Regions from separate parts of the Pseudarthrobacter sp. 1C304 genome, predicted to be linked through region 2. Evidence: predicted binding sites of a transcription regulator. Region 2 holds the regulator's gene; each other region holds the start of a gene.
The links. The regulator HrcA, encoded in region 2, represses chaperone genes, less so after heat shock. The targets are predictions, from matches to a motif close to TTNGCACTCGNNNNNNNCGAGTGCNAA.
Positions count from the first base shown of each region.

Region 1: groL (chaperonin GroEL) is a predicted target of HrcA. The motif match lies at 4,194-4,220, and genes of this name have one in related genera.
Region 3: ACTWQD_RS05360 (FmdB family zinc ribbon protein) is a predicted target of HrcA. The motif match lies at 4,530-4,556, and genes of this name have one in related genera.

Region 1 covers NZ_JBQQCH010000006.1:182,605-188,841, reverse strand. Annotated here, with positions in the region: gene ACTWQD_RS13225 (siderophore-interacting protein) at 1-315, opposite strand, end outside; gene ACTWQD_RS13220 (uracil-DNA glycosylase) at 400-1,185, opposite strand; gene ACTWQD_RS13215 (DUF3263 domain-containing protein) at 1,322-1,639, shown strand; gene ACTWQD_RS13210 (LytR C-terminal domain-containing protein) at 1,721-2,362, shown strand; gene ACTWQD_RS13205 (cold-shock protein) at 2,536-2,739, shown strand; gene ACTWQD_RS13200 (ABC transporter substrate-binding protein) at 2,739-4,085, shown strand; gene groL (chaperonin GroEL) at 4,406-6,043, shown strand; gene ACTWQD_RS13190 (RNase H family protein) at 6,184-6,237, shown strand, end outside.
Region 2 covers NZ_JBQQCH010000003.1:121,016-127,252, forward strand. Annotated here, with positions in the region: gene ACTWQD_RS08090 (GerMN domain-containing protein) at 1-181, shown strand, start outside; gene ACTWQD_RS08095 (16S rRNA (uracil(1498)-N(3))-methyltransferase) at 218-997, opposite strand; gene dnaJ (molecular chaperone DnaJ) at 1,000-2,130, opposite strand; gene hrcA (heat-inducible transcriptional repressor HrcA) at 2,230-3,243, opposite strand; gene ACTWQD_RS08110 (DUF3097 domain-containing protein) at 3,520-4,365, shown strand; gene ACTWQD_RS08115 (DUF4870 domain-containing protein) at 4,523-4,942, shown strand; gene hemW (radical SAM family heme chaperone HemW) at 5,107-6,237, opposite strand, start outside.
Region 3 covers NZ_JBQQCH010000002.1:281,113-287,349, forward strand. Annotated here, with positions in the region: gene ACTWQD_RS05325 (glycoside hydrolase family 16 protein) at 1-64, shown strand, start outside; tRNA gene ACTWQD_RS05330 (tRNA-Ala) at 87-159, opposite strand; gene ACTWQD_RS05335 (SDR family oxidoreductase) at 207-1,010, opposite strand; gene ACTWQD_RS05340 (hypothetical protein) at 1,116-2,087, opposite strand; gene ACTWQD_RS05345 (GNAT family N-acetyltransferase) at 2,205-2,825, opposite strand; gene galU (UTP--glucose-1-phosphate uridylyltransferase GalU) at 2,831-3,748, opposite strand; gene ACTWQD_RS05355 (5-formyltetrahydrofolate cyclo-ligase) at 3,853-4,485, shown strand; gene ACTWQD_RS05360 (FmdB family zinc ribbon protein) at 4,643-4,894, shown strand; gene ACTWQD_RS05365 (RcpC/CpaB family pilus assembly protein) at 5,115-5,747, shown strand; gene ACTWQD_RS05370 (AAA family ATPase) at 5,795-6,237, opposite strand, start outside.

The DNA.
Region 1 (6,237 bases), on a different contig from region 2:
GTCGATGGCAAGCTCCCCGGCGGCCTCATCGACCCAGCGCACGGTGTAGGTGCGGGTGTGCGGCCACTGGGCGCGCGGTATGGTGTCCCGCACTTCCCAGAGGTCCAGCGGTTCGGGGTAGGCAATCCCGGGCTGCGGGAACACGATCTTGACGTACCGGTCCACAAAGGCGTTGTTCACGTAGCCGGCGAAGCCCGGACCGCCGGCAACAATCCGCACCATGTGCGGCGACAGCTGCTCGCGCCGCAGGACGGTGAGGTTGGTCTGCGGGCGGGATTTCCGGTTGGCCGAGGTGGCGGCGGGCACTGAAGTCATGGTGCTAAGCGTAACCAAGATGCCTGGGCCAGGCCCGGCTGTGGCGCCCGGACGGCCGGCCGCTCCTGCCCCCGGGGCAGAGGGTCAGGGAAGCGGCGGCAGCTCCCAATCCACCGTGCCGTCCCCCTGCTCCCGGAGCAGCGCGTTGGCACGGCTGAACGGCCGGGAGCCGAAGAACCCCCGCGACGCGGACAGCGGGCTGGGGTGGGCGCTGCCGATCACCGGCGTCGAACCGAGCAGCGGCCGGACGCCCTCCGCATCCTTGCCCCAGAGGATTGCCACGAGCGGGGCGCGGCCCCCGCCGGTGGTGGTGCGGTCCGCCACGGCACTGATCGCCGCAGCCGTGACGGCCTCCCACCCCTTGTTCCGGTGCGAACCGGCGTCCCCGGCGCGGACACTCAGGACCCTGTTGAGCAGGAGCACCCCCTGCTCCGCCCAGCGGCTGAGGTCGCCGTGAACCCGCGGCGGCAGCCCCAGGTCGGCGTCGAGTTCCTTGTAGATGTTGGCGAGGCTGCGCGGGATGGGGCGGGTGGCGCCGTCCACGGCGAACGACAGCCCCACGGCGTGGCCCGGGGTCGGATACGGGTCCTGGCCCACAATCAGCACCCGGACGTCCGCCAGCGGCTGCCGGAATGCCCGCAGGACGTTCGACGGCGCCGGCAGGACCGGGTGCCCGGCGGCAACTTCCCGGCCCAGGAAGGCCAGGACCTCACGGAGCTTCCCCTCGACCGGCGCCAGCGCCTCCGCCCAGCCGGGGGCCACCAGCTCCTCCAACGGGAGGCGGGCCAGGCCGGCGAATCCGGCATCCCCGTCCGAGGGGTCGTCCAGGTCGAACAGGGCATCGAGGTCGCGGGAATCGGAGATTGGCACAGGGCCATTGTCGCAGGACGGCAAATGACAACCCTGTTATTCGCCCGTAGCATGGGGAGAGACTTTTCACCGGAACCAGCCGCGCCTTCTCCTCAGCGCTGGAACCATCAGGACGGCAACCAGCAGGGAGTGTGTCATGGCCGAGCAAGCGCAGGAGCACCTTCCGACGGCGGAACAGGACGCCGCCGGGACCAGCCCCCAGTCGCCGCTGAGCAGCCGGGATCAGCAGATGCTCGCGCTGGAACGGCAGTGGTGGAAGTACGCCGGCGCGAAGGAACAGGCCATCCGGGAGCTCTTCGATCTCTCCGCCACGCACTACTACCAGATCCTCAACGCCCTCATCGATACCGAGGATGCGCTGGCCCACGATCCGATGTTGGTGAAGAGATTGCGTAGACTACGTACGTCACGCCAACGTGCCCGCACTGCCCGCCGATTGGGTTCAGACGCGTAAGGCACAGCCGGATGCGCGGATTCCCGCGGACCGGCCGGCGTGGGCTATTCGTCGGAAATCAGCAAGGACGTCGCTTTTACCATGACCAAATATGCTCGGGATGAATTTGATCGGGTCCCGGAGACCTCCACGCGCCAGGGTGTCCACCGGGCCGTCGCCGAGTCCCGCCGCGGCCGTCGTCTGGCTCCCATCCTCGCCGTCGGCGCCGCAGCCCTGGCAGTAGGACTGGTGGCTTTCCTGTTCCTGCCGAAGCTCGGACTCTCGAGCGCCGGAAACACCGTGGCCGCCGTCTCCGCGGAGCAGGGCGGCAGCAGCGCTGCCGCCTCCCCGGAGCCCGCCGCGTCCACCCCGGCACCCTCCGCCCCGGTGCCCTCCGCTCCGGCGGCCACCGCGTCTCCGTCCGCCACAACGTCGGCCCCGCCTGCCCCGACGGCCGAAGCTGCCGCCGTCGACAAGACCCAGCCGGTGGCCATCTTCAACGGCACCACCACCGGCGGACTGGCGAGCCGCGTGGGCGGAACGGTCTCCAGCGCAGGCTGGAAACTCGGAACCCTCGGCAACTGGGGCGGGGTGCCGCAGCAGCGCTCGGTCATTTTCTACAAGGGCGCCGCGCAGGCGGCGAACGCCGAGGCCCTCGGCGAACTCCTCGGCATCCAGACCGTGGTGGACTCGGCCGAGTTCCAGCTGCCGCTCGTCGTTGTGCTGGGGCCCGGCTTCCAGTAGCCCGTTTCGGTTACGCGTGAATAACTATTCGCGGCCCCGCCCGCCCGTGCCCTGCGCACCGGCAGGCGGCTGTGGGTACAGTATTTGCGAACTGCATGGTGCCTTCCACGGCCCGCAGTCCGCGGCGCACAGTGAGGTGGGCCGCCCGCAAGCCAACCGAAAGTGTGGACAGCATGGCATTGGGAACCGTCAAATGGTTTAACGCCGAGAAGGGCTACGGCTTCATCACGGTGGACGATTCCGGGGCCGACGTTTTTGTGCACTGGTCAGCAATCGCCGGTGAAGGCTACCGCGCCCTTGACGAGGGCCAGCGCGTCGAACTCGAAATCGGCGAAGGCCTCAAGGGTCCCCAGGCCGAGAGCGTCCGGCCCGCCTAGTGACCTTCGCCGCCAACCACGCCTCGCCGGACACCTCGCCTGCCACTGCCACTGCCAGCGCCGCCCGCCGCCGGGGTGCGCCCGCCCGGCGCGGCAGGGCCCTGGCGGTGGCGGCCACGGCCGCCCTCACCCTGACCGCGTGCCTGGGGCCGTCGGGCGGCGCCCGGGTGGGGCAATCCGACGCAAGCGGCGACGGCACCCTGCGGATCGGGCTGCTCCTGGACAACACCGGCCCCCAGGCCTTCCTCAACGCCCCCCAGCTTGCCGCCGCGAAGCTCGCCGTCAAGGAAATCAACGCCGCCGGCGGGCACAAGGGCAAACCGGTGGAGTTGCTCCCGGCAACCGTGAGCGGCGACACCGAAAGCCAGGCCAGCGCCCTCGCCGCAGCCAAGGCCGACGTCGTCATCGGCCCGACGGACTCCAGCCGGGCACCCCGCGCCATCGATGTTCTCTCCAGCGCCAAAATCGCCATGATTTCCCCCGCGAACACTGCCGGCGGGCTCAGCACGTATGACAGCGGCGGCTACTACTTCCGCACCTCGGCGGCCGACGTCGCGCAGGCCCCGGTGCTCGTCAAGCTCGCCAAGGACGGCGGAGCAGCCTCCCTTGCGGTGGTGTTCGAGGAAGGCACCTACGGCAAGGACGTGTCCGCCGCCGTCGCCGCCGCGGCCAAGGAGGCCGGCCTGGGGCCTGTCGCCGTGGCCGGGTTCGCCCCGGGACAGGCGCAGCAGGCGGCGGAGGCCGCGAAAGCTGCCGGTCCCGGCGCCGTGGTGCTGGTCGCCCGCGCGGGTGCCCAGGGTGCCATTGCGGAGCTGAACAACGCCGGCGTCGCCGGAAAGAAGCTGGTCCTCAGCGACGGTGCCGTCACCCAATACGGGCCGGGTCTCGGTTCCGGCGCCCTTGACGGCACCCGGGGGATCCTGCCGGGGAACTTCGCCTCGGCGCACTTCCAAGGTGAACTGGTTTCCGTGGACCCGGAGCTGAAGGACATGACCTTCGCGGCGGAGACCTACGACGCCGTCAACCTCGCCGCGGTCGCGGCCGCCGCCGCGCAGGACGACGCCGGTACCTCCATCGCGGGCAGCCTGATCTCGGTGTCCGGAGGTAACGTCCAGGCGTCCGGCGGCCGGGCGCCCTCTGGCGAGGCCGTGGTCTGCAAGAACTACCAGGAGTGCCTGGACGCGGTGCGGGCGGGCAACCGCCCCGACTACGACGGGGAATCCGGCGCCATCCGCTTCGATGCCAATGGCGACGTCACCGCCGCCAACTATGTCCTCTATACCTTCGGGCCGGACAATACGGCCGTCAGGACCGGCTCCGAGACCTCCACCAGCGCCGGGACTTAATCGCCCGTAGCGTAGCGGGGCTCCGCGAGGCGCCGCCAGCACGCGGGAGGGTGCCCCGCCGGCATGGCGACTGCTTGCACTCTCCCCGGGGGAGTGCTAATTATTGAGTTAGCACTCCCGCGTATTGACTGCTAAAACGGCGCCCCGGTCCCACCGGCGGCGGCGCTGCAGCAGCCGATGCCGGGAGCGAAAGAAACACCTGGCTGGGGTGAGATCCCGGGCCGTGCGGCATACAGAGGCCGCGGGGCAGGGATCGTCCGTCGCGGGCACCAAAGCCAAGGTTCATTCTTAACGACTGTCCCGAAAGGACTACTGCCGTTATGGCCAAGATCATTGCATTTGATGAAGAGGCACGCCGCGGTCTTGAGCGGGGCCTGAACATCCTCGCCGACGCCGTCAAGGTCACCCTCGGCCCGCGTGGACGCAACGTCGTCCTCGAAAAGAAGTGGGGCGCCCCCACGATCACCAACGATGGTGTTTCCATCGCCAAGGAGATCGAGCTGGACGATCCTTACGAGAAGATCGGCGCCGAGCTGGTCAAGGAAGTTGCCAAGAAGACGGACGACGTCGCTGGCGACGGCACCACCACCGCCACCGTTCTGGCCCAGGCACTGGTCAAGGAAGGCCTGCGCAACGTCGCGGCCGGCGCGGATCCCCTGTCCCTCAAGCGCGGCATCGAAAAGGCTGTTGAAGCCGTCACCCGCGAGCTCCTGGCCACCGCCAAGGAAATCGAAACCAAGGAAGAGATTGCCGCCACGGCGTCCATCTCCGCCGGCGACAACGAAATTGGCGCCCTGATTGCCGAAGCCCTGGACAAGGTCGGCAAGGAAGGCGTCATCACCGTCGAGGAGTCGAACACCTTCGGCCTCGAGCTGGAGCTCACCGAAGGCATGCGCTTCGACAAGGGCTACATCTCCGCTTACTTCGTCACCGACGCCGAGCGCCAGGAAACGGTCCTCGAGGATCCGTACATCCTGATCGTCAACTCCAAGATCTCCAACGTCAAGGAACTGGTTGCAGTCCTCGAAAAGGTCATGCAGTCCTCCAAGCCGCTGCTGATCATCGCCGAGGACATCGAGGGCGAGGCCCTGGCCACCCTGATCGTCAACAAGATCCGCGGCACCTTCAAGTCCGTCGCCGTCAAGGCTCCGGGCTTCGGCGACCGCCGCAAGGCGCAGCTGGCCGACATCGCCATCCTCACCGGTGGCCAGGTCATCTCCGAGGAAGTCGGCCTCAAGCTTGAGACCGCCGGCCTCGAACTCCTGGGCCGCGCCCGCAAGGTGGTTGTCACCAAGGACGAGACCACCATCGTCGAGGGTGCAGGCGACGCCGACCAGATCGCCGGCCGCGTGTCCCAGATCCGCGCCGAGATCGAGAACTCCGATTCGGACTACGACCGCGAGAAGCTGCAGGAGCGCCTGGCCAAGCTGGCCGGCGGCGTGGCAGTCATCAAGGCCGGCGCTGCAACCGAAGTTGAGCTCAAGGAACGCAAGCACCGCATTGAGGACGCTGTCCGCAACGCCAAGGCTGCTGTGGAAGAGGGCATCGTCGCCGGCGGTGGCGTTGCCCTGATCCAGGCGGGCGCCAAGGCATTCGCCAACCTGCAGCTCGACGGCGACGAGGCAACGGGCGCGAACATTGTCCGCGTTGCCATCGACGCCCCGCTGAAGCAGATCGCCTTCAACGCCGGCCTCGAGCCGGGCGTTGTGGTCGACAAGGTCCGCGGCCTGCCCGCAGGCCACGGCCTGAACGCAGCAACCGGCGAGTACGTCGACCTGCTGGCTGCCGGCATCAACGACCCGGTCAAGGTGACCCGCTCTGCCCTGCAGAACGCGGCTTCCATCGCCGGCCTGTTCCTCACCACCGAGGCTGTTGTGGCCGACAAGCCCGAGAAGGCCGGTGCCCCGATGGGCGGCGGCGACGACATGGGCGGCATGGGCGGCATGGGCGGTTTCTAACCACCCCGTCCCGGGGCTGGATCAACCGGCCCCGAACGCTGAGCATCAAACGGCGGCGGTCCCACCTTCGGGTGGGGCCGCCGCCGGCGTTAAGCCGTCGGGGAGCACCGGGCGGGTCCGAGGTCTGGCAGGATAGTGCAGTGACGATTACAGCAGCAGCCGACGGTTCGGCTTTAGGAAATCCCGGCCCGGCC
Region 2 (6,237 bases):
CATCACCACCACCTACCTGAACGGGACGGTCACGGCGTCGTCCGGGACCGGCGAACCGGGTGCCTTCAGCCTCTCGGTCAACCTCGGGCCCGGGAACTACGAGGTCCGGGTGTCGCAGGTTGAAGAAGGAAACCCGGACAAGGACTTGAACGTCGACACGCGCGGATTCACGGTCAAGTAGGCGCCCCCGCCGGAGGTGGCACCGGCCGGCTCCGGGCTACCAGCGGCCCAGGATGTCGCTGGCGAGGACGGTGGCAGCGGGCCCTGCGGTGGACGACCGCAGTACGTGGTGTCCCAGCAGGGCCGTGACAGCGCCGGCGTCGCAGAGCCGGGTGACTTCCCGGGGGCTGATGCCGCCCTCCGGTCCCACAATCAGCAGGATTTCGCATGCGTCAGCGGCCCCTCCGGCAGCGGAATCCGCCGCCTGCCAAGCCTCCAGCACGTGGCGCAGCGGACGCACCGCGTCCTCGTGGAGGATGACGGCCAGGTCAGCGGCGGCCACTGCGGCCTGCAGCCCGGCGGTGTCGACGGCGGAACGTACCTCAGGGATCCACGCACGGCGCGCCTGTTTGGCCGCCGCCGTGACGATTGACTGCCACTTGGCGTGGGCTTTCGCCGCCCGCTCCGCCTTCCAGCGGACGATGGAGCGTTCCGCCTGCCACGGTACTACGGCGTCGATTCCCAGTTCGGTGGCGGTCTCCGCCGCGAGCTCGTCCCGGTCACCCTTCGCGAGGGCCTGCACCAGGACCAGCCGGACCGGCGGCCGGGGCTCGTCGGAAAGTTCAGCGCACGTCACCGTCAGCTGGTTCGGGCCGACGGCCGCGACGGCGCCGGTCAGGCGTTTTCCGGCGCCGTCGGCGATGTCCACGGACTCACCCACGGTGAGCCGTTTCACCGTGACGGCGTGCCGCGCCTCGGCCCCGTCCAGGATGAACTCGGAACCGGGCGCCAGCCCGTCCAGGGTGCCGGGGGCCGTGAAGAAAACGGGGTTGCTCACCGCTACAGGTTACCGAGGCGGTCCCGGAGCTTCGCGAAGACACCGCCGCTCGCCGCGAGCTTTCCCTCGGTGAACTGCTCGCCGCGCAGCTTCGCGAGCTGGCGCAGCAGGTCCTCCTGGGCGGCGTCGAGCTTGCCGGGGGTATCAACCTGCAGGTGGACCTTGAGGTCCCCCCGGCCGTAGCCGCGCAGGTGGGTGACGCCGAGCCCGCGGAGGGTGATGACCTCACCGGACTGCGTGCCGGCCTTGACGTCGATCTCCTGCTGGCCGTCAAAGGTGTCCAGCGTGAGCTCGGTGCCCAGGGCGGCGGCCGTCATGGGGATGTTGAGGCTGGCGTGCAGGTCGTCGCCGTCGCGCACGTAGGTGGCGTCGTTGTTGACGCGGATCTCCACGTACAGATCGCCGGCGGGTCCGCCGGCAGGACCGGCCTCGCCCTGGCCGGAGAGCTGGATGCGGGTGCCGGTGGCGACGCCGGCGGGAACCTTGACCGTCAGGGAGCGCCGGCTGCGGATCCGGCCCTGGCCGGCGCATTCGTTGCAGGGGTCCTTGATAACGGTGCCAAAGCCCTCGCAAGAGCCGCAGGGCGCCGTGGTCATGACCTGGCCGAGGATGGAGCGGACGGCGCGCTGCACCTGACCGCTGCCGCCGCAGATGTCGCAGCGCTCCGGGTGGCTGCCTTCCCGGCAGCATGAGCCCTCGCAGGTGGGGCAGGTGACGGCCGTGTCGACTTCGATTTTCTTGTTGACGCCGAACACGGCGTCGCGGAGGTCGATCCGGACGCTGATCAGGGCGTCCTGGCCGCGGCGGACCCGGGAGGCCGGACCGGCCTGGCCGCCGCCGGCGCCGAAGAAGGTCTCGAAGATGTCCTGGAACGCGAAGCCCTGGCCGGAGTAGCTTCCGCCGCCAAACCCGTTCTCGGTGCCGTTCTCGTTGCCGGTGGTGTCATAGATCCGGCGCTTCTGCGGATCGGACAGCACCTCGTAGGCGTGCGTCACGGCCTTGAACCGCTCCGATGCGTCATCCCCGGGGTTCACGTCGGGGTGGAGGGTCCGCGCCAGCTTGCGGTAGGCCTTCTTGATTTCTTCACCCGTAGCTTCGCGGGAGACTCCAAGAACGTCGTAGTGGCTGCTCAAAGTGTGTATCTCTTCCTGGTTGTACTGCCGGTTAGGGGCAAGCGGTAAGGGGCAAGAAGCCTGGTTGGTGCCCGGCGGTCCGGGTGTGGGCGTTGTCCGTCAGGGTCCGAGGATCCGTGACAGGTAGCGGGCCACCGCCCGGACGGCGGCCATGGTGGTGGGATAGTCCATCCGGGTGGGGCCGAGCACGCCGACCTTGGCGGTCGCGTCCGGCCCGTAGCCGGTGGCCACCACCGAGGCCTCCGCGAGTCCGTCGTACGGGTTCTCCCGGCCGATGCTGACCGTGACGCCGCGCGGGTCCGCGGCCATGTCGCTCAGCAGGCGCAGCATGACCACCTGCTCCTCGAGGGCCTCCAACACCGGGCCGATGCTCAGCGGGAAGTCCACATTGGAGCGGGCCAGGTTGGCTGTGCCGGCCATGACCATGCGCTCCTCGCGGCTGCTCGTGGCCAGGGCCTCCAGGCCGCGGGCCAGCGCCTGGGCGACGCTGCGCCGTGCGGGCGGGCAGCTGGCAACCACTGCCTGCAGCGACTGCGGCAGGATGTTCAGCGGGGTGCCGGAGAGGGAGCCGAGGAACCGTGTGCGGAGTTCGGCGAGGGCGTCGTCGGGGAGGTCCTGGCCGACGTCGATGACCCGCTGTTCCACCTTGCCGGTGTCCGCGATCAGCACCGCGAGCACCTTGCGGGGTGCCAGCAGGACGAATTCGATGTGCCGTACCTTGGCCCTGCTGAGGTGCGGGTACTGCACGACGGCGACCTGGTTGGTCAGCTGCGCGAGCAGCCGGACGGTCCGGTCCAGGACGTCATCGAGGTCATCGGAGCCCTCCAGCAGCGCCTGGATGGCGCGGCGTTCCGCCGGCGAAAGGGGCTTGACCGCCGAAATCTGGTCGACGAAGAGCCGGTAACCCTTGTCCGTGGGGATGCGCCCGGCACTGGTGTGCGGCGCCGTGATCAGCCCCTCGTCCTCCAGGGCGGCCATGTCATTGCGGATCGTGGCACTGGACACGCCCAAGTGGTGCCGCTCGACGAGGGCTTTGGAGCCGACGGGTTCCCGTGAATGGACATAGTCCTCCACGATGGCGCGCAGCACTTCGAGTTTGCGTGGTTCGCTCACGTTCCACCTCCAATCGACGGTCCGGCGTCCGGCGCCGCCGTTCACCGGCCGCACCGCACACTGCGCTGGCACAAGGCATGTTCAACAGGAGCTGTGTTCAATAACCACAACGTCCAACAAGCGCTGTGGTTAGCACTCGACATGCCTAAGTGCTAACCAGTCTAATATGAGTCGCCGCGTTGTTAGCATTGGATTCGCTCCGGGCGTTCTTCCCGGGGCTGGTGTTTTCGGGCACAGCCCGCCGTCAAAGACCAAGCGCAAAGCAGTGTGGAACCAATGTCGTACCAGAACTGGGGCCCCCAGGACCTGTCCGCCCCCGCCAAGACCCAGCTGCCGGAGGTGCCGGTGGAGCGCGGCATGGTGCTGGAGGAAGTGCAGTCCGGCTGGGTGGGGGCCGTGACCCGGGTCGAGAAGTCCGGCGGAATGCACGTCGTTGCCCTGGAGGACCGCCGCGGCAAGTCGCGGTCGTTCCGGCTCGGCTTCGGCTTCCTGCTGGAAGGACAGCCGATCCGGCTGATGCCGCCGGCGCCGCGGGCCGCGGCCCCGGCCGGCACCCGCACGGCCTCCGGCTCTGTCCGGGTCGCCGGGCAGCGCGCCCAGGTGGCGAAAGCGAGCCGGATCTGGGTGGAAGGCAAGCACGACGCCGAACTCGTCGAAAAAGTCTGGGGCGACGACTTGCGGGTGGAGGGCATTGTGGTCGAGCCGCTGCACGGCATTGACGACCTCGCCGGCGCGGTGGCCGCCTTCCGGCCCGGACCCGGCCGCCGGCTTGGTGTCCTGGTGGACCACCTGGTTCCTGATTCCAAGGAATCCCGGATCGCCGACGCCGTCATGGCATCCCCCGGCGCGGCCGGGAACGTGCTGATTGTGGGCCACCCGTACGTGGACGTCTGGCAGGCGATCCGGCCCGCTGTGCTGGGGATCGAGAAGTGGCCCGTGATCCCGCGCGGCGTTGACTGGAAAACCGGCATCCTCATGGCGTTCGGCTGGCCGCACAGCACCAAGGAGGACATCGGCCTGGGCTGGCAGAAACTCCTCGGCGCGGTGCGCAGCTACGCCGATTTGGAACCGTCCCTGCTGGGAAGGGTGGAGGAAGTGATCGACTTCCTCACGGTGCCCTGAGTTCCCGTCCGGCCGCCCGCACCAGCGGGCCAATCCGCGATTCCGCCCCCAAGCAAGTATTCTTGGTAAGGCGGCTTCGCTCCCGGCGCAGCCCTGGCATTTCCAGGCACCGCATTTCCAGGCACCAATGCAACACCGCAATCCGAAGGACGACACCGTGGCAGATGATGCACGCGAATACCCCGGCGACCAGGCCGGCCATGGCCAGCCGCCTTACCACGGCGTTCCCGCCAATGCGCTGCCGCTGACGGCAAACGAGGACCGCCAGTGGGCCACGCTCGCGCACTTCGGCGGCATCCTCGGCTGCGTCCCTGCGCTGCTGATCTACCTGATTTTCAAGGACCGCGGCCCGTTCACCGCACAGGAGTCCAAGGAAGCCCTCAACTTCACGCTGCCGCCCACGATCGCCGCGGTGGTCTGCAACCTGCTGGTCTTCGTCCCGGTGGTGGGCAACATCTTCGCCGTCCTCGCCACGGTGATCTGGATTGCCGTCACCTGCTTCTCCGTCGCGGCCGGCATCCACGTCAACCGCGGCCAGCCGCACCGCTACGAGTTCAATCTCCGCTGGATCAAGTAGCGCAACGGCACCAACACCAGCACCAGATCGAACCAGGAAAGCCGGCCGCAGCCCCACGGGGCGGCGGCCGGCTTTTTGGTTTGCGGGCCGGTCGGGCAGGATCCTCCGGACCCTGGTCGGGCAAAATCCTCCGGGCACCTAATCGGGCAAGATCCTCCGGACACCTAATCTGGCAGGATCCTCCGGACCACGGCATCGGCGAGCAGCCGGCCCTTCAAGGTCAGCACGAGGGTACCGTGGAAGGCCGCCGCCGGCTCGATCAGCCCGTCGGCGATCAGCCCGGCGATGGCGTGCCTGCCAGTGTCGCCCAGTCCGCCCAGGCTGGGAATCTCCAGTCCGGAGCTGAGACGGGCTTCCAGCATGACCCGCTCCACGTTGCGGGTTCCGGAATCGAGGGTTTCCCGGCCGGCGGCCGGTGACAGCCCGGCGGCCATCCGGCCGGCGTAGGCGGTGGGGTGCTTGACGTTCCACCAGCGCACGCCCCCGACGTGGGAGTGCGCCCCCGGGCCGATCCCCCACCAGTCGTCCCCGCGCCAGTACGCGAGGTTGTGGCGGCAGGCCTGCTCCGGTGTGCGGGACCAGTTGCTGACCTCGTACCAGGACAGCCCGGCGGCCGAGATGAGCTGGTCGGCGAGTTCGTATTTGGCGGCGTGGTCGTCGTCGTCGATTTCCGGGACCTCGCCGCGGCGGATCTGGGCCGCGAGTTTAGTGCCGTCCTCCACGATCAGCGCGTAGGCGCTGATGTGGTCGGGCGCGTAGGACAGTGCCGTCTCCAGCGAGTAGCGCCAGTCGGCCAGCGACTCCCCCGGGGTGCCGTAGATCAGGTCAAGGCTGACAGCGAGGCCGGCTTCCCGCGCCCACTGCACCGCCTGCGGCACCCGGCTGGGGGTGTGGGTGCGGTCCAGCACCTTCAGGACGTGCGGCACTGCCGACTGCATGCCAAAGGAGACGCGGGTGAAACCGGCGTCGGCGAGCAGCTGCAGGGAAGCAGGCGTGACGGAGTCCGGGTTTGCCTCCGTGGTGACCTCGGCGCCCGGCGCAAGGCCCCACGCCCCGATCGCTGCCGTCAGGACACTCGCCAGGTCCTCGGCCGGGAGCAGTGTGGGGGTGCCGCCCCCGAAGAAGACCGTGCTGAGCGGGCGTGCCGGGAGCCCGGACGCCGCCAGGACTTCAGCGGCGAACTGCACCTCCGCCACCGCGGTGGCGGCGTAGGCGTCCTGGGACGCGCCCCCGCCGAGTTCCGTGGCGGTGTAGGTGTTGAAGTCGCAGTAGCCGCAGCGCACGGCGCAGAACGG
Region 3 (6,237 bases), on a different contig from region 2:
CCCCAGCACCGTTTACGGGAAGGCGTCCACCGTCAAGGTGGACTACGTCAGGGCCTGGCAGTAGATCCGGGACCCTGGAAAAATTGTGGAGCTAAGGAGATTCGAACTCCTGACCTCTTCGATGCGAACGAAGCGCTCTACCAACTGAGCTATAGCCCCGAAACAACGCCGCTCCCGAAGGTAACGGCGTTGCCGGTTTCCCTAGGCTACAAACTATCAGCGCTCTTTGCCAGCCAGCCGCTGAATGTCTCTCCGGCGTGGCGGTCCTCCGGAACCAGGTTCAGCCCCGCGCGCAGGTACCTGCCCATCGCGCCGGGCAGCGGCAGGCGCACAAGGACGCCGCGGGAGCCTGTCGCCGCCTTCCACTGCCGGGCGAAGTCCTCCATGTCCCGGATCTCCGGACCGCCGATGGTCCTGGTCCTGTGCCCCTGGCCCGTGCCGGCGGGGGCCAGCGCCTCCTCCAGCAGGGCCCGGGCTGCGTCGGCGGGTGCGATCGGCTGGAACCGGGCGCCTTTGACCACCGGAACCACCCGCAGCCTGGACCCGGCCGCAAACACCGCCGCCAGCAGCGAATGGAACTGCGTCGCCCGGAGCGTCACCGTTTCAAGCCCGGACCGGCCATAGGCCTGTTCCTTGGCCGCTTTGGCGGCGTAGTAGCCCAGGCTGCTCCGGTCGCAATTGACGATGGACAGCATCACAGCCCTGGCCACCCCTGCGTCCCGGGCCGCGGCGAGCAGCCGGGCGCCGCCGTCGGCGTAGTTCTTCAGCGCCCGCCCGGAGCGCCCTTCCAGGCAGTCGATCACGACGTCGGCCCCGGACAGGGCAGCGGCCAGCCCCTCGCCGGTGGTGACGTCCGCCGCGAAGTACTCCGCACCATCCACCCGCGCCGTGGAGCCGGGGCCGGGCGGATTCCGGCTGAAGGCCGCCACGCCGTGGCCGGCCGCGATGGCCTGGCGGACCACTTCACGCCCCGTCTGGCCGGTGCCCCCGGCAACGCAAATTCGTGTCATGCCCCGAGGCTACCGGGCCGCGCCCGGTTCCGGCGCTCCCGGCCCACAGAAACAGCAAACCCCCGGACAGCCGTTTCTGGCTGTCCGGGGGTTTGCGCAAGAGGGTTAGGCCCGGCGTCGCTGCAGGACGTCGTCCAGGTTGCTCAGGGCGCTCTGCGCCTTGCCCAGGGGTTTAGCTTCCTCAGCCCCGGGGCCGCCGGCCTGCGGCAGGCCCTGCTTGAGGGACGGCTTTCCGACGGCCTTGGGTGCCTCGGGCAGGTCGAGAGGCTCGGGCGCCGCCCGCTCGGCCTTGGGGGCCTCCACGTAGGTGGGCTTGGGGACCTCCACGGGCTCCCAGCTGGCGCCTTCGGAGGCCGGGGAAGCGACGTCTCGGCGGACGGATGTGTCGCCCGAGGCAGCAGCTTCGGCCAGGGCCGCCTGGCGGAGTTCCTGGACGGTAAGCGGCTTGGGCGCCGGCTCCCGATCGGCGGTGGCGGCCTGGGCGTCAAAAAGCGGAACGTCGGCCTGCTCACGGGGCTCCACAGCCGGCTCCCGGAACGGCCGCTCCGGCGTGGACCGGTCCTGCCGGGCCGGTGCGCCCATGGCGGCGCGGAACGCGGCGTTCATTTTGCGGCGTCGGTCCCTGACTGCAAGCCAGCGGAGCGTGAAGACAGCGGCAACGGCCCCCAGCAGCGCGACGGCGGGCAGCCACCCTGTGCCGAGGCCGAAGATGAGCAGTACTGCCGAGACGATTCCGGTGAGCAGCGAGACCAGGCCTGCCAGCGCCAGCGCCAAGCGGCCGTAGCGGATCTTGAACGCCGGGCCGGACGCGACGGTTTTGGGGCCGCCGTCGTGCCCTGCGGTCGCCGGGGAGGACACTGTGTGCTGGGTGCTGGTCATGGGTTTCTCCTGCTGGGCCGCCATCTGCATGACGTTCCCGGCTTGCGGGGCTGTTTCACGATCGATGGCGTCCGCCGCAAAGTCGCCCGCAGGCTGCAGCTGGTGACGCCCGTTCCGGAGCATGTAGGGGGCAACCCACACAATCCAGAGCGCAACAGCAATGACAAGGATCACAGAGCTGCTAAGAGGGAAGTCCACATCAAAACCGTATGAGCAATGAAGGGTCCGGGGCCGCATTGTCCCCGGTGTGTCGCGGGAGATCTGCCATTTGGCTGGATTGGGGACGAAACGGCAGGTCAGGCGGGGTATGACCGGCTACGCCGGGCGGTCCTTGAGCCAGCGTGCCAGCAGCCCGCCGGGTACCTCCTCGGAGGTCAGGGCGAAGCTCCTGTGGTCGGCCCACTGGCCGTTGATGTGCAGGTACCGGGGCCGGTATCCCTCGTCCCGGAAACCCAGTTTTTCCACCACCCGGAGGCTGGGACCGTTTTCGGGGCGGATGTTGATCTCCATCCGGTGCAGCCCGAGGCTCTGGAAGCAGTGGTCGGTTGCCAGCGCGACGGCGGTCGGGGCGATGCCCTGGCCTGCCCGGTCCTTGTCCACCCAGTACCCGAGCGTGGCCGTCATCGCGGAGCCCCAGACAATGGAGGACACCGTCAGCTGGCCCACGATCAACGGGTCGCGGAACCCCGGGGTCCAGGCGGTGATCAGAAACGGCAGGGCCGTGGCCTGGGCGGCCTGGGCTTTAAGGGAGCGCACCATCTGGCGGTAATCGGGCAGCCCGCCCCCGGGAGCCGGGTTGGACGCCTCCCAGGGGGCCAGCCACTCGCTGTTGCGGGAGCGGACGGCGGTCCATTCCTTGCGGTCCCGGTACCGGATGGGGCGCAGCACGATGTCACCGCATTCCAGCGTCACCGGCCAGTTGAAGCTGCCCCCCACGGGAGCTACTTGGTCAGGCTGGGGGTGAGGCTGGCAGCGAACTCGGGCAGCCATTCGCGAAGGCCGGGGCCAAGGTCTTCGCTGTCGCAGGCGAGCTGCACGCAGGCCTTGAGGTAGCTCAGCTTGTCGCCGGTGTCGTAGCGGCGGCCGCGGAAGACCACGCCGTACACGCCATAACCATCGCCGTCCCCTGCCGCGAGTTCCTGCAGGGCGTCCGTCAGCTGGATTTCGCCGCCACGGCCGGGGGCGGTGCGTTCCAGGACGTCGAAGACGGCGGGGTGCAGGACGTAGCGGCCGATCACGGCAAGGTTGGACGGGGCGTCCTTGGCGTCGGGCTTCTCCACCAGGTGGTCGATGCGGACGTAGTCCTCACCTTCGACGTCCTTGACGGCGGCGCAGCCGTAGGCGCTGATCTGGGACGGGTCCACCTCGATGAGGGCAACGACGGATCCGCCGGTCTTCGCCTGGACCTCGATCATGGTGCTCAGCAGCTCGTCGCGGGCGTCAATGAGGTCATCGCCGAGGAGGACGGCAAACGGCTCGTGGCCCACGTGCTGCTTGGCGCGGAGGACGGCGTGGCCCAGGCCCATGGGGTCGCCCTGGCGCACGTAGTGGATGTCGCCCAGGTTGCTGGCGGCCTGGATGGACTCGAGCTTGGCCGTGTCCCCCTTGCCCTCAAGGGTGGCTTCCAGCGTGGGAACGCGGTCGAAGTGGTCCTCCAGCGCGCGCTTGTTGCGCCCGGTGATCATCAGGATGTCATTCAGTCCGACGTTGACGGCTTCCTCCACCACGTACTGGATGGCGGGCTTGTCGACGACGGGAAGCATTTCCTTGGGCATGGCCTTGGTGGCCGGCAGGAACCTGGTGCCGAGGCCGGCTGCGGGAATGACGGCCTTGCGGACGGGAGCGTTGGGTGTAGTCACTCGACTAATCTAACGGAGGGACAAGACATTATGTACTTGAGGAGTATTCGAGCCGCGGGAACGGCCCCTTTTCCGGGCCGCGTCTCGGGGAAGGACCAGGCATCATGGCGTCCAAGGAAGAGATCCGTTCCGGGCACCGGGCGGGGCGCGCGGCATTGACCCGTGCCGGGCTGGACAGCGCCGGGGCTGGTATCGCACGGCATGGCCTGGCATGGGCAACCGGGCTGACGGGCGGGAACCCGGGCACCTTCGCCGCCTACCTCGGCGTGGGTTCCGAGCCGCCCACTCTTCCCCTGCTTGCGGCGCTGCATGACGCCGGTCACCGGATCCTGCTTCCGGTCTGCGAGCCGGAGCTGGCGCTGAGCTGGGTGTACTGGACACCGGAGTCAGGGTTTGTCCGGAGCCGCTACGCACCCATCCAGGAGCCGGAGGGGCCGCGCCACGGGACAGCCGTCATGCGGGGCGCCGACGGCATCTTCCTGCCCGCCACCGCCGTCGACCTGTCCGGAAACCGGATCGGCCAGGGCGGCGGGTACTACGACAAGTTCCTGGCGGCGCTGTCCGCCCTCCTGCCCTCCCAGGCGCCCGAGGGCGGCACGTTGCCTCCGCTGCCCACCGCCGCCGTCGTGTACGACGGCGAGGTCCTGCCCGGCGGGAGCATCCCGGCAGAGTCGTTCGACCGGAAGGTGGCGGCCGCCCTGACCCCGGGCGGGCTGGTGCGGCTGCAGCTCGGATAGCCCATCAGTGGCTTATCAAAGGGCGCACTGCCGGGGTGATAGAATTGGCACTCAGGCCCTGCGACTGCTAAGGGACGGATTGGGCCGGGAGACATCCCGGCGCTGACCCGGACCGGACAGCACGGGACCTGCTCGTTTGCCCCAAGGAGGATTTCAAGTGCCCACGTATGCATATGCCTGCAAGGACTGCAGCCACGCCTTCGAGATCGTGCAGTCGTTCAGCGACAGCTCCCTCACGTCCTGCCCCGAATGCCAGGGGACCCTGCGCAAGAAGTTCAACAGCGTCGGCGTGGTCTTCAAGGGCTCCGGTTTCTACCGGACGGACTCCCGCGACTCCAAGGGCAGCACTGTTTCCCCGGCTCCGGCCCCCGCAGCGGCTCCGGCTCCCGCCGCCGCGTCGGCAAGCTAGGCCCGCCTTAGTAGCCGCGGCCCTGCGTCCGCTTCCTTTATCCACATAGCCCGACCGGTGCCTGCCCGGGGTGGTTCCCGGCTCCTAGGCTCGGGTTATGGCCACCCTTCCGCGACCCGCCCGCGCGTCTTCAACCCGTACGTCTTCGAAACGTGCGCCTTCAAAACCTGGGAGCCCGCCGCGGAGGAGCAACCCTCAGGGTCCACCTGACCGCCGGCTGGTGCGCTGGCTGGACCGCAATCGGAGGCTGGTTGTCGCGCTGCTGCTGTGTCTGGCGGCGGGACTCGCCGTCCACCAGCTGACGCCCGCGCCGGCCTCCACCGTGGCCGCGTTCGCTGCTGCCCGGGACCTGCCCGCGGGTGCGGTCCTCGGCGCGGACGACGTCGCCGTCCTTAACGTCCCGCGCACCCTCCTGCCGGACGGCAGTTACGGCGGCACGGACCCGCCCGCCGGCAAGCAGCTTGCCGCGGCACTCCGCAAAGGCCAGCTGCTGTCCGATTCCCAGATCCTGGGGCCCGGCATGCTCGCCGGCAGCCCGCCCGGCTCCGCCGCAGTACCGCTGCGGATGGCCGATCCCGCCTCCATCCAGCTGCTCTCCCCCGGCCAGCTCGTCAACGTGGTGATGACCACCGGCGACAGCTTAGACCAGCCGGCAGCGTCGCAGCTGCTGGCGGCCGCCGTGCCCGTCCTCTGGACGTCACAGCACGGCAGCCAGGCCGGCCCCTGGCCGGCGTCCGGTGAGGCGGACGGCCTGGTGGTCGTGGCGGCCGATGCCGACCAGGCCCGCAGACTCGCCGGCGCTTCCACCCAAGGGAAGCTGTTCTTCGTCCTGGTCACAGCCGCGCCCGGTTAGCGCACCAGCGCGGCCGTCGCGCCCGGCTGAGGACGGGCAGTCCGCTCTCAGCCCCAGTGCGGCGGCTTCTGCTCCCGGAGCCAGGAGTCGTGGTCATTACCGCCGCGCTCATCGCCCCAGCCGCGCGGATCATCCTCTGCCGCCTTGTTCGGGAGCACCCCTGCTGGGACCACGACGGGAACGGCCGGCTGCGGCGCGTTGTCGCGGCCGCGGACTTCGTCGCGGTCCCGCGCGTCACCGCTGTCGGCGGTGCCGCCGCTGTTCTGGTTGGCGCCGTCTGCACTCATGCCGTCGGCCTCCTTACTGCTCTGGGCTGTACTGCCCTGTTCTGTTCTGTCGTGCGGGCCGCCGGCCTGTTCACCGGAGCTCTGCTCACCGCCGGCCTGTTCACCGGACTCCTGCTCACCGGTGGCCTGCTCCCGGCCATTGTCCCGCGGGGCGGCGGGCCATCCGGACGTGGTCCGGCTTTCCGACCCCTGCGCTTCGTTGA